One region of the Streptomyces sp. NPDC002324 genome, then DNA from elsewhere that is predicted to be linked to it. Evidence: riboswitches for the same ligand, from Rfam matches in the RefSeq annotation. Region 1 holds a riboswitch; each other region holds the start of a gene.

Region 1 (3,199 bases):
GCGCTCGGCCTGCCCGAGGACGCCCGTGACTACACGGCGGCGGCCCAGATGCTGGGTGCCCTCGGCATCGACCGGCTGGACCTCCTCTCGAACAACCCCGACAAGGCGCAGCAGCTCCGCGACCTGGGCATGGGCGTCCGCCACCGCGTCCCCACCGGCGTCTTCACCACCGCCCACAACGTGCGCTACCTCCGCGCGAAAGTCCTCCAGACCCAGCACACGCTCCCCCTCCCGGAGCTGCCGGAGCTGACGGGACTGACGGGACTGACCGCGGGCTGAATCCAGGGTCCACCCCCTCCGCTCCCTCCCGCCGGCCCCTCCTCCCCCTCCTGCCGGCCCCTCCTGCCGGCTCCCCTCCCGCTAGCCCAATCGGCCCCGTCGACTAGCCCCGGGCTCCATCGCCGGAAACCCTGTATCCGTGGGCAGCGAGAAGGGGTGGCGGGGGTGAGGGAGCCGAGCGGGTGGCGGCTCTCGTACGTCCGTACGCTCCTTCGCGTCCTCCCGGCCCTGCTCATCACCATCGGCCTCTTCTACGACCACTTCACCCCGCGCGAGTTCACGGCCGTCCCCTTCTTCACCGCCTCGCCCCTGGTGGCGGCCCCGCTCTTCTCGCTGCTCGGCACGGTGATCGTCGGAATCGCCTCGGTCGCCGGGGTCAGCGCCGTGCGCGGCTACTACGGCGACACGGGTCAGGTGGACGCGATCACCGAGATCGCCACGGTGGCCACCGTCGCCGTACTGGCCGTACTGATCAACCGCCTCGTCCGCCGCAGCGACGCCCGGCTCGCCACCGCCCGCGAGATCGCCGAGGCGGCGCAGCGGGCCGTACTGCCGGTGCCGCAGGAGCGGATCGGCGGGCTGGAGATCGCCGCGCGGTACGAGGCCGCGCAGGCGGGGGCGTCGATCGGGGGTGATCTGTACGCGGTGCAGGACTCGCCCCACGGCGTACGGGTGATCGTGGGCGATGTGCGCGGCAAGGGGCTGGGCGCGGTGTCGGCGGTGGCGGTGCTGATCGGCGCGTTCCGGGAGGCGGCCGAGCAGGAGTCGACGCTCGAAGCGGTCGCCCAGCGGCTGGAGCGGGCGCTGGCCCGGGAGACGACCAGGCGGGAGGCCGCGCTGCGGGACGCGGCGGTGGAGTACGAGGGGTTCGTGACGGCGGTTCTGGCGGAGTTCCCGCACGGGGCCGGACGCGCCCGGATCGTCAACCGGGGGCATCCGTCGCCTTTGTTGCTGCTCGCCGACGGCACCCTGTGCACCCTGGACGCCCGGCGGCCGGCCCTCCCGCTGGGCATGGAGGACCTGGGCGCCTGGCCCGACCGCGCGGAGGAGGCCGAATTTCCGCCCGGCGCCACGCTGTTGTTCTACACGGACGGTCTCTCCGAGGCGCGGGACGCGCGCGGTGCCTTCTACGACCCGGCCGAGCGCCTGTCCGGCAGGGTCTTCTCCGCCCCGCGCGCCCTCTTGACGACCCTGGCGGACGAGGTGCGCCGGCACACGGGCGACCGCACGACGGACGACATGGCCCTTCTGGCGGTCCGCCGCCCGTGACATCCGGCAGGCACGGAGGCTCGGAGGCGCTCCTGTCACCGAATGTCACCGAACGTGTTTGTTCGACCGTCTTCCGTAGGTCTGCTGATATGGCGTCAGAACTTTTGTTACTCGTGAGGCAAGTCAACTCGCCCGTTTTAAACCCCTCATGACCCGTAAAGTCCACCGGGAACGCCGGAACGATCATTCGGAACAGCTTGGAATGGAGTACTCGCGTCTATTAACGTTCGATAACGCAGCGCGGTCGTCCCAGCCGTCACAAGAGACGGCTCCGTGCTCACGCGCCGAATCCCGCAAGGGAACCGGGGAACCACCACCCTGGGGTGAATCGCACGGAGACCGTCGTGGCAGTGCGCACGACCGGTTTACGCGCGTAGGAGACCTTCCTGCTCCGAACCCGTCAGCTAACCCGGTAGGCGAGGAGGAAGGAAGGAGTACGCCCACGTGGCGTCGAACCGGTCCGCGACCGAAGCCCCGTTCGTGCCCGACCAGCGTGACGGCGAGAGCCAGACGTTCGGCTACGGCAGCTACAACAGCGACAACGAGGGCCCCTGGCAGGAGTGGAATCCCAGTGAGGACTCCCTTCGCCCCGCTCGCGGTCGGCACCGCGTCGCCAAGAAGACCGGCGTACTCGCTCGTGGCGGTCTCGCCCGCAGCTCCACGGTTCTCGGTGTCGGTGTCATAGCCGCCGTCAGCGGCGCCGGCATGGCCAGCGCGCAGTCCGGCAAGGCCCCCGTGTCCATCTCGATGCCCGACATGCCGAACGTCGGCTCGGTCTTCGAGGACGAGGACGAGGCCGACCAGCCGGAGCCCGAGGCCTCCAGATCCCCCCTCAGCAGCGCCGGCCTGACGGCCGCCGACACCGAACAGGGCACCGCCGACGCCGGTGAGGCGCTGCGCGCCCGCATCATGGCGCAGGCCGAGTCCCAGCAGGACGCCTTCGACAAGGCCGCCGCCGAGGCCGCCCAGACCGCCGCCGCGGACAAGGCCGCCGAGCTGGCCGCCAAGGAGAAGAAGGAAGCCGAGGCCAAGGAGGCCGCCGCCGAGAAGAAGGCGGCCGAGGAGGCCGCGGCGAAGAAGGAAGCGGAGCGTCTCGCCTCCCTCGCCAAGCAGTTCACGCTGCCGACCTCCTCGTACACCCTCACCTCCACCTTCGGTCAGGCCGGCCCCTACTGGTCCTCCGGATACCACACCGGCCTCGACTTCGCCGCCCCGACCGGCACCCTGATCAAGGCCGTCCACAGCGGCACCATCACGCAGGCCGGCTACGAGGGCTCCTACGGCTACAAGACCGTCCTCACCCTCGATGACGGCACCGAGATCTGGTACGCCCACCAGTCCTCCATCGGTGTCAGCGTCGGCCAGAAGGTCGCCACCGGCGACGTCATCGGCCGCGTGGGCGCCACCGGCAACGTCACCGGCGCCCACCTCCACATGGAGGTCCACCCGGGCGGCTCGGCCAGCGGCATCGACCCGGCGGCGTGGCTGCGCAGCAAGGGTCTGACCCCGTAGAGCCGGTCGGAGAACGAAGCGGCGACGCCGCGTGAGTCCGTGAGGACCGCGCGGCGTTCGTCATACGCGCGTGCCGGCGACCGCTTCCGCCGCGGCCCCCGACCCCTTGCCGCCCCACGGCTTCACATGGCGTTCACGC
Region 2 (3,199 bases), on a different contig from region 1:
GCAGGCCGACGCGGATGAACACCTCTTCGAAGACACGGGACTGGGCGTTCGTACGGTAGAAGACGGCGACGTCGCCGGCCTTCGCGTCGCCCGCGTCCGTCAACCGGTCTATCTCGTCGGCGACGAACTGGGCCTCGTCGTGCTCGGTGTCGGCGACATAGCCGGTGATCTGCGCGCCCGCGCCCGCGTTCGTCCACAGGTTCTTCGGGCGGCGGGACTCGTTGCGCTCGATGACCGCATTGGCCGCGCTCAGGATCGTCTGGGTGGAGCGGTAGTTCTGCTCCAGCAGGATCGTCGTCGCGTCCGGGTAGTCCTCCTCGAACTGGAGGATGTTGCGGATGGTCGCGCCACGGAAGGCGTAGATCGACTGGTCGGCGTCACCCACGACACAGAGTTCGGCGGGCGGTACGTCCCACTCGTTGGGCGGCACGTCCACGGGGTGCTCGGAGGTGCCGACCAGCTCTCTGACCAGAGCGTACTGGGCGTGGTTGGTGTCCTGGTACTCGTCCACGAGGACGTGGCGGAAGCGGCGGCGGTAGTGCTCGGCGACATCGGGGAAGGCGCGCAGCAGATTGACCGTCGTCATGATCAGGTCGTCGAAGTCGAGCGCGTTCGCCTCACGGAGGCGGGACTGGTAGAGCGCGTAGGCCTGGGCGAGGGTCTTCTCGAAGCCGTCGGTGGCCTGGGCGGCGAAGTCCTCCTCGTCGATCAGCTCGTTCTTCAGATTCGAGATCTTGGCGCTGAAGGACTTGGGCGGGAAACGCTTCGGATCGAGGTCCAGGTCACGGCAGACGAGCGCCATCAGGCGCTTGCTGTCGGCGGCGTCGTAGATCGAGAAGGAGGACGTGAAGCCAAGCTTCTTCGACTCGCGCCGCAGGATCCGTACACACGCGCTGTGGAAGGTCATGACCCACATCGCGTTCGCGCGCGGTCCGACGAGCTGCTCGACGCGCTCCTTCATCTCGCCCGCGGCCTTGTTGGTGAAGGTGATCGCGAGGATCTGGCCCGGGTGGACGCGCCGCTCGCCGAGCAGGTGCGCGATGCGGTGGGTGAGCACCCGGGTCTTGCCGGAGCCGGCTCCGGCCACGATAAGCAGGGGCGAACCCGCGTGGACCACGGCCGCGCGCTGGTTCTCGTTCAGCCCGTCCAGGAGGGCCGCCGCGTCCAGGGCGGGACGGGGGGCTCCGTCGCGGTAGTACGCGTCCCGGTCCGGGGGCACGTCGAACTTCCCACCGAACAGATCGTCCGGAAGCGGCTCCGGTACGTGATCGTCCTCGGGTGGCGGCGGGGGCTCCTCCGCATGGCCGCGGGGGGCCTGGAGGTCCGCCAGGAAGCTGTCGTCAAAGAGGCTGCTCATCGCTCTCCGAGTCTAGGCGCCCGCACTGACAGCGAGAGGCCGCCCCGGAAAGTCCGCCCCCGCCACCTACCGCGACCGCCGTGCGACGGTGAGCGATCGAGCCTACCGTTTGTCGCGCCGAAGAGGCTAAGGTCACGAAAACGTATCGGGCATATCGCACATCAACCTTCACACGAGCCACACGAGTTGGCTAACTTTTTCTTCTGGGCCGTACGACCCAACCGGCGAACGTCGCCGGGCCGCACGACCTCCGCCGAGTCCGGTACGCCTCCCCGAGGCGCCCGGAGCCGGGGACCCACCGTTCTCCGGGGTGAATCGACCCGACCGCCGCGCGCGGCGAGGGCCGTAGGGCAAACCTTCCGAAGCTTGCGCCCGAACCCGACAGCTAACTCGGTAGGCGGACAACGGAAGGAGACGCCGCACCATGGCGCCGCACCGCAAGCCGCGTCCGGCCGGAACGCGCGCGGGCATACGCACCCCCGCTCTCGCCACCGCCGCCCTCACCTCGGTGGCCCTGCTCTCCCAGTCGGGCACCGCCACGGCCGCGCCCTCGACCGACGACAAGCCGAGCCTGGAGGAAGTCGAGAAGAAGGTCGACGCCCTCTACCGCCAGGCCGGTTCGGCGACCGAGAACTACTACGGGGCCAAGGAGAAGACGGCCAGGCAGAAGAAACAGGTCGACACCCTTCTCGACGGCGTCGCCAAGCGCACGGAGAAGCTCAACGAGACGCGGGAGGAACTCGGTTCCTTCACCGCGCCCCAGTACCGCACGGGCGCGGCGGCCCCCGACCTGGCCTCGCCGCTGCTGGCGGGCGACCCGCAGGGCTACCTCGACCAGAACCAGTTGACGGACCGTTCGGCAGACCGCCGGCAGGAGGCCGTCGGCGCGTACGTCACCGAGCAGGCCGAGGCGGCGGATCAGCGCCAGGAGGCGAGCGACAGCCTCGAACAGCTCACCGAGTCGCAGAACAGGCTCAAGGCCGGCAAGGCCAAGGTCCAGGCGAAGCTCGCCCAGGCCCGTGAGCTGCTCGCCGGCCTCACCGCCGAGGAGAGGGCCCGGCTCGCCGCGATCGAACAGCGCGAGCGGGAGGAGGCCGACCGCAAGGCGGAGGAACTCGCGCGACAGCAGGCGGCACGGGCGACGACCGTGGAGACGCGGGAAGCCCCGCCTGCCCAGGAGGGTCAGGGATCGCAGGAAGGCCAGGGATCACAACAGCCAGGCCGGGGATCGCAGGAAGGCCAGGGATCGCAGGACACCTGGGAGGACACGTCCACCGGCACGGAGACGTCCACCGGCGCCACCTCCGGGACCACCCTCCCGGCCGAGGACTTCACCTATGCCGCGAAGGCCGACAGGGCCATCGCCTTCGCCCGCGCGCAGATCGGCAAGCCGTACGTCTGGGGCGCCACCGGCCCCGGCTCCTACGACTGCTCCGGGCTCACCCAGGCCGCCTGGAAGGCCGCCGGCGTCGACCTCCCCCGCACCACCTTCGATCAGCTCACCGCCGGCACCACGGTCCCCCTCGCCGAGGCCAGGCCCGGCGACCTGGTCTTCTTCTACGACAACATCGGCCATGTCGGCCTCTACATAGGCAACGGCATGATGATCCACGCCCCGAAGCCGGGCACCTACGTCCGCGAGGAGTCGGTCTTCCACGACGGCGAGTCGTCGGTGCACAGCGTGGTGCGGCCTGCGTAGCCGCACGGTCGACCCGGGGGCGCGCCGTCAGGTCCAGAGCACCGCGATGAAGATGTTCGCGATGGTCAGCGCGCCCACCAGGCCGAACAGCGGCTTCTCCACCGTCTCTTCGTCCCGTTTCACGTAGACCAGTCCCAGGATCA
Region 3 (3,199 bases), on a different contig from region 1:
CGCGGCACCCTGGCCAACGGCCTGACCGTGCTGCACTGCCACCGCCCCGGCCAGCAGGTCGTCGCCGTCGAGGTCGTCCTCGACGCGCCCCTGGACGCCGAACCGGCCGGCCTCGACGGTGTCGCCACCATCATGACCCGGGCGTTCTCCGAGGGCACCGACAAGCACACGGCCGAGGAGTTCGCCGCCGAGCTGGAGCGCTGCGGCGCCACCCTCGACTCGCACGCCGACCACCCCGGCGTACGCCTGTCCCTCGAAGTGCCCGTGTCGCGGCTGGAGAAGGCCCTGGGGCTGCTCGCCGACGCCCTGCGGGCCCCCGCGTTCGACGACGGCGAGATCGAGCGTCTGGTGGCCAACAGGCTCGACGAGATCCCGCACGAGACCGCCAACCCGGGCCGCCGGGCCGCCAAGGAGCTCTCCCGGCAGCTGTTCCCGGCCACGTCGCGCATGTCGCGGCCCCGCCAGGGCACCGAGGAGACCGTGGAGGGCATCGACTCCGCGGCCGTACGCGCCTTCTACGAGCGGCACGTGCGCCCCGCGACGGCCACCGCCGTGGTCGTCGGCGACCTCACCGGGGTCGACCTCGACACGCTGCTGGGCGACACCCTGGGCGCCTGGACCGGCTCCCCGGCCAAGCCGAGCGTCGCCCCCGCGGTGAGCGCCGACGACACCGGGCGCGTGATCATCGTGGACCGTCCCGGTTCCGTGCAGACCCAGTTGCTCATCGGACGGGTGGGCGCCGACCGGCACGACCGGGTGTGGCCGGCCCAGGTGCTCGGCACCTACTGCCTCGGCGGCACCCTCACCTCCCGCCTGGACCGCGTCCTGCGGGAGGAGAAGGGCTACACCTACGGGGTGCGCGCGTTCGGTCAGGTGCTGCGTTCCGGGCCGGAGGGATCGGGCACGGCGATGCTGGCCATCAGCGGTTCCATCGACACGCCCAACACCGGGCCGGCGCTCGACGACCTGTGGACCGTGCTGCGGACCCTCGCCGCCGAGGGGCTGACCGACGCCGAGCGCGACGTCGCCGTCCAGAACCTCGTCGGGGTCGCCCCTCTCAAGTTCGAGACGGCGGCGGCCGTGGCGGGCACGCTGGCCGACCAGGTCGAGCAGTTCCTGCCGGACGACTACCAGTCGACGCTGTACCGCCAACTCGCCGCCACCGGCACGGTGGAGGCCACCGCGGCCGTTGTGAACGCCTTCCCGGTGGACCGTCTGGTGACCGTCCTCGTCGGGGACGCCGCGCAGATCGAGGAGCCGGTCAGGGCCCTCGGGATCGGTGAAGTCACCGTCGTACCGGCCGAGTAGGGATCCGAGGGGAAACCGGACAGAAGGACACGCACGTGTGAGGCCCTGGTGACTGAAGAGTCACCAGGGCCCGTGTTTGTCCGTATTGATGGCGGAGGTTGTGTGTCTGACCTGTGGCGTAGTTAACAAATCCTGTGATCCGTTTGTTATTTCGAAGACGGTCCACTTAGCGTCGGTCCGGCTGTTCGTCAGATGTTCGCCGCAGCCGCGGCACCGGACAGTCATCGCCGAATCCCCATGGCGCGAGCCCGGGGAGCCGGGGACCCACCGAAGTCCCCTGGGGTGAATCGGGTGCCCTTCGCGAGCGACGCGAAACGAGGGGCAGCCGTAGGAGACCTTCCTGCTCCGAACCCGTCAGCTAACCCGGTAGGCGAGAAGGAAGGAAAGGACCAGCCACTTCATGGCGTTCACCCGCGCCCCTGGGAAGCACCGCCGTCCCGGCCGTGTACAGCGCACGACCACGAGGAACGTGGGCGTAGCCGCTCTCACCACCACCGGTGTCATCGGCACCCTCGCAGGCCCCGCGCTCGCCGCGGAGGAGCCCGCGGTCGAGCAGACCGGCCTGAACCAGATCATCGTCCTCGGCGACACGGTCGCCGACCAGGTGGACGCCCAGGCCGTTGCCCAGCAGCAGGCCGCCGAGGTGGCTGAGGTCAAGAAGAAGGCGCAGGAGGAGGCCCGCAAGGCCGCCGCCGAGAAGGCCGAGCAGGAACGTGCCGCCGCCAAGGAGCGCGAGGAGATCAAGGCCCGCGCCGCCCGCGCGGCCGAGCGCGAGCGCCTCAACACCTACGTCTCGCCCATCAGCGGCTCGTACATCTCCACCGGCTACAAGGCCGGCGGCGCCGTCTGGTCCTCCGGCAGCCACACCGGCGTCGACTTCCACGCCGCCACCGGCACGGCCGTCCTCGCGGTCGGCTCCGGCACCGTCGTGGAGGCGGGCTGGGGCGGGGCGTACGGCAACAACATCGTCATCAGGATGGCCGACGGCACGTACACCCAGTACGGCCACCTGTCGTCCATCGGCGTCTCCGTCGGCCAGACGGTCACCCCCGGCCAGCAGATCGGCCTCTCCGGCGCGACCGGCAACGTCACCGGCCCGCACCTGCACTTCGAGGCCCGGACGACGGCCGAGTACGGCTCGGACATCGATCCCGTCGCCTACCTGCGCTCGCACGGTGTGAACGTCTGAGACACCGCTCCACGCTTCTGGTGAAGGCCCCGGCTCATCGAGCCGGGGCTTTCCGCGTTGTGCGAACGCCCCGTGACGTACCTCCTGTCCAAAAAATATCCCTGGATTCCGGCCCGCCGTCGGAAATTCCGGCTCGCTGCAATAGAGTCGCTGGAAGACACGTCAATCATCGACGTTTCACGGGGATTAAGGCGGAGGTCGGTCATGCGTATTCCGGCACATTCGGTATGCACGGCGATCCGAGATGACATCGTCGCGGGTGTCTACGAGCGCGGCAGCCGTCTCACCGAGGAACTGCTCGCCCGCCGGTACGGCGTCAGCCGGGTCCCCGTGCGTGAGGCGCTGCGCACGCTGGAGGCCGAGGGCTTCGTGGTGACCCGCCGGCACGCGGGCGCGTGCGTCGCCGAGCCGACCGAGCAGGAGGCCGCCGACCTGCTGGAGATGCGCATGCTGCTGGAGCCGCTGGGAGCCGCCCGTGCCGCCCAGCGCCGCACGGAGGCCCACCTCAAGGTGCTGCGCGGCCTGGTCAGACTGGGCCAGGAACGGGCCAGGCGGGGCACCAGCGAGGATCTGCGCTCCCTGGGGGGCTGGTTCCACGAGACGCTCGCACAGGCGTCCGGCAGCCCTGCCCTGACCTCGACACTCGCCCAGCTGCGGCACAAGATCGCCTGGATGTACGCGGTCGAGGCACCCGCCGATCCC
Region 4 (3,199 bases), on a different contig from region 1:
CAGTCATCCGCGCTTTCCCAAACGCCTGCCGGCCGCCGTCCAGCAGGACAACGGCCGGGGCATGGTCATCATCCGCTGGCTGACCGCGGAGTGCGGCGGCAGGCTGAGCGTCAGACCCACGCGGGAGGGCGGCAAGACGGTGGCGATCGAACTTCCGTGGACGCTCCCCGTCCAGCCGGTCACCGCAGGTGGTCCGCCGGAGACCTGACGGGGCTGTCGTCCTCGACCGGTGGCGTCGGGGGCGGCAGGGGCGTCGGCGGCGGGAGTGGCGACGGCGGCGTGGTGTCGCGGCCCGAGGCGCGTCCCACCAGTTTCGGGAGCAGGCCCCACAGGAGCAGGCACGCCAGGAGCGTGCCGGACCCGGCGGCGACACCGGCCGTCCGGCTGAGCGTCACGTCCACGACGAGCGTGACGGAGCCGGTGAAGGCCGGCATCAGCACGATCAGGCCCGCGGTGGCCAACCGGGACGAGACCTGGACGATGGCGGGCTTGGCGTTCTGCTGGAAGAGCGAGCGGTGCAGGGCGGCCGGCGCGGTGAAGAGCGTCGCCGCGAGGACGGCCAGCAACAGGGTGGTCACGTAGGTGACACGCTGGAAGGTGTCCAGGTCCGGAAAGCGCGGGGTGAAGGCCAGCGTCAGCAGGAACGCGAAGAGGATCTGCACCCCGGTCTGGGTGACCCGCAGCTCCTGGAGCAGCTCGGAGAAATTGCGATCGGCGCGTTCGAGGGGTGTCTCGTTACGTGCCGGGCGGGTGGGTTCCTCGGCCATGGCGGCACGGGTAACCACATGTGTACGACATACGCCAGCGGGGGCGGCGGACAGTTCCGCCGCCCCCAGCGGTGGGTCAGCGGACCCGGCCGTACCAGACGCTCTTCGTCCAGATCTTCTGCAGCCGGACGACGTCACCCGTCTTCGGCGAGTGCCAGATCTTTCCCTTCCCCGCGTAGATACCGACGTGGTAGACGTTCGAGCCCGAGTGGAAGAAGACGAGATCTCCGAGCTTGCGGCTGCTCACGGAGATGTGCTTCGTCTTGTTGTACTGCTGCTGGGCAGTACGGGGCAGCTTCTTGCCCGCCTTCTTGAACGAGTAGAGCGTCAGCCCCGAGCAGTCGAACCTGCCCGGACCCACGGCGCCGTACTTGTAAGGGGAGCCCTTCTTGGAAGCCGCGACCTTGAGTGCCTTCGACGCCACCGTGGCGGCCTCGGCGCCGGATGCGACGCCCGGGACCACGATGCTGCCGCCGACGGCGGCGATGGTCAGAGCCGAGGCCGTACCGGCCCGGGTCAACAGCGACGGGACACGATTCAGCGCAGTCATGCGCAACCCTTCGTCAGCCGCCTGTGAAGGATGACCTGTCGGATTCGGGCTGGCGAAGTTGCCCGGCCGCTGACGCGGCTTCACCCCAAGGGCTGCTCGGCGCGGTCATGGCGTGACCGTTCCGGCGACCCGTCGTGCTTGGGTCCTCCACTCCTGCCGATGCACTTCTGTCGACCGGTAACCGGGCGGCGGCAGGACTCGGCGTCCACCCGGATCGCCCCGCCGCTGCGGCGGGGGCTTGTCGTCGAGAAGGGATCTTGGCGTACTCAAGTGCGAAAATCCCAACGGAACCGGGGATTTGTGGTCTTACTCACCACTCGCCCGTTCGGGTGGACAGGGCGTTTTCCCTCGTTGTGTCCCAGTGGTCGAGGAGGTCCGCACCAGCGCCGGAATGCAGTACTCCGCCCATGTACCAGGCATCTTGCGCAACTTCACAGGTCCTCACGACGTATGGGCCGATGGGTCGATCGCGGTAGGCCGACCGGAGGGCGTCGCGCCGGGACCGGACGCCCCGTCAGTAGTACGGCGCCCGATGCGCGATCGGTTCAGGCGGGTGACGCGAACGGCTCAGGCGGGGGAGTCCTCCGCCTCCGGCGGCAGCGCCACCCGGCCGGCGCGCCGCTCGCCGTCCAGGATGCGCAGGGCCCGCGCGAGCGTCGGGGCGTGCACCTCGTTCTCCCCGCGTCTGTGCATCAGTTCGAGCGCGTCGCGCAGGGCGGTCGCCTTCGCTACGAGCGCCTGCGCCGCGCGCAGCCCGCGGTACGTGTCGCCCGGACGGGCCGGATTGATCCGGCCGAGGAGGTCCACCACGTCCAGATAACGGTCGATCAGTTCCGCCTCGGCGCGGGTGAGCGCGGGCAGGGGCGGCAGTTCGGGCGGGAGCATCCGCGCCTCACCTCGCGCCGGGGAGCGGGAGTGAGGGGGGCGTGGACGAGGGTGGTGGGGGTGAGGGGGGTGTAGGTGGGGTCTTGCGGCTCCGGATCACCCGGTCGGCCAGGCCGTACGCCACCGCCGCCTCGGCGTCGAGGAACTTGTCCCGCTCGATGTCGGCGCTGATCCGCTCCGGGCTCTGCCCCGTGTGCCGGACGAGCATCTCCTCGAGGTTCCGGCGGTTGCGCGTCAACTCCTCGGCCTGGAGCGCCAGATCGCTCGCCTGCCCCTCGATCGGGTCGGCCAGGGCCGGCTGGTGGATCAGCACGCGCGCCCCCGGCAGCATCGAACGCTTGCCCGGTGTGCCCGCCGCCAGCAGCACCGCGGCGGCCGACCCCGCCTGCCCCAGGCAGACCGTCGCCACGTCACAGGTGACGAACCGGATCGTGTCGTAGAGCGCCGTCATCGCGCTGAAGGAGCCGCCGGGCGAATTGATGTACAGCGCGATGTCCCGGTCCGGCGCCTGGTACTCCAGGTGCATGAACTGCGCCATCACGTCGTTCGCCGACGTGTCGTCGATCCGCGTCCCGAGGAACACGATCCGTTCCTCCAGCAGCTTCGAGTACGGATCCATCGTCCGGTGACCCGTGCTGGTGCGTTCGGTGAACTCGGGCAGCACATGACGGGCCGACGGTGGGTTCTCGGGCATGGGGTGTGCCTCCTCTGATCGACTTCCGTAAAAAATGTACAGGACGTACGGACTCTGGAGGAGGGAGATCGGCTGAAAGCGAACGGATCCCCGCGGAACGGGGCTCCGCGGGGATCTTCGGTGGGGCGTTGGTGGAGACCTTGGTGGGGACTTCTGGTTCGGGAATCTCCGGCGGGATGTCTGGTGGGATGTCTAATTGAATGTCTGGTGGGATCGGATCCGGGCGATCAGTTGAGCGGCGCGGGGGCCGGGGTCCCGTAGAAGGTGACCGGCGGCCAGCCGCGGGCGGCGGCGAGTTCGTTC

What was found. A riboswitch is a leader RNA that binds a small molecule or an ion and turns the genes downstream of it on or off. The one in region 1 is predicted to bind cyclic di-AMP.
Region 2: linked by a shared signal. The riboswitch ahead of ACWCRJ_RS08180 (NlpC/P60 family protein) and the one ahead of ACWCRJ_RS39005 (M23 family metallopeptidase) in region 1 are both predicted to bind cyclic di-AMP.
Region 3: linked by a shared signal. The riboswitch ahead of ACWCRJ_RS09340 (M23 family metallopeptidase) and the one ahead of ACWCRJ_RS39005 (M23 family metallopeptidase) in region 1 are both predicted to bind cyclic di-AMP.
Region 4: linked by a shared signal. The riboswitch ahead of ACWCRJ_RS03605 (C40 family peptidase) and the one ahead of ACWCRJ_RS39005 (M23 family metallopeptidase) in region 1 are both predicted to bind cyclic di-AMP.

Annotation. Positions count from the first base shown of each region.
Region 1 covers NZ_JBSFCF010000049.1:1,163-4,361, reverse strand. Annotated here, with positions in the region: gene ACWCRJ_RS39015 (GTP cyclohydrolase II) at 1-279, shown strand, start outside; gene ACWCRJ_RS39010 (PP2C family protein-serine/threonine phosphatase) at 436-1,548, shown strand; cyclic di-AMP (ydaO/yuaA leader) riboswitch at 1,821-1,982, shown strand; gene ACWCRJ_RS39005 (M23 family metallopeptidase) at 1,993-3,060, shown strand.
Region 2 covers NZ_JBSFCF010000004.1:143,322-146,520, forward strand. Annotated here, with positions in the region: gene pcrA (DNA helicase PcrA) at 1-1,357, opposite strand, end outside; cyclic di-AMP (ydaO/yuaA leader) riboswitch at 1,599-1,772, shown strand; gene ACWCRJ_RS08180 (NlpC/P60 family protein) at 1,782-3,056, shown strand; gene ACWCRJ_RS08185 (hypothetical protein) at 3,084-3,199, opposite strand, start outside.
Region 3 covers NZ_JBSFCF010000005.1:46,047-49,245, forward strand. Annotated here, with positions in the region: gene ACWCRJ_RS09335 (M16 family metallopeptidase) at 1-1,308, shown strand, start outside; cyclic di-AMP (ydaO/yuaA leader) riboswitch at 1,524-1,695, shown strand; gene ACWCRJ_RS09340 (M23 family metallopeptidase) at 1,709-2,497, shown strand; gene ACWCRJ_RS09345 (GntR family transcriptional regulator) at 2,702-3,199, shown strand, end outside.
Region 4 covers NZ_JBSFCF010000002.1:123,956-127,154, forward strand. Annotated here, with positions in the region: gene ACWCRJ_RS03595 (ATP-binding protein) at 1-208, shown strand, start outside; gene ACWCRJ_RS03600 (DUF6328 family protein) at 180-767, opposite strand; gene ACWCRJ_RS03605 (C40 family peptidase) at 844-1,317, opposite strand; cyclic di-AMP (ydaO/yuaA leader) riboswitch at 1,321-1,491, opposite strand; gene ACWCRJ_RS03610 (hypothetical protein) at 1,885-2,202, opposite strand; gene ACWCRJ_RS03615 (ATP-dependent Clp protease proteolytic subunit) at 2,210-2,896, opposite strand; gene ACWCRJ_RS03620 (hypothetical protein) at 3,124-3,199, opposite strand, start outside.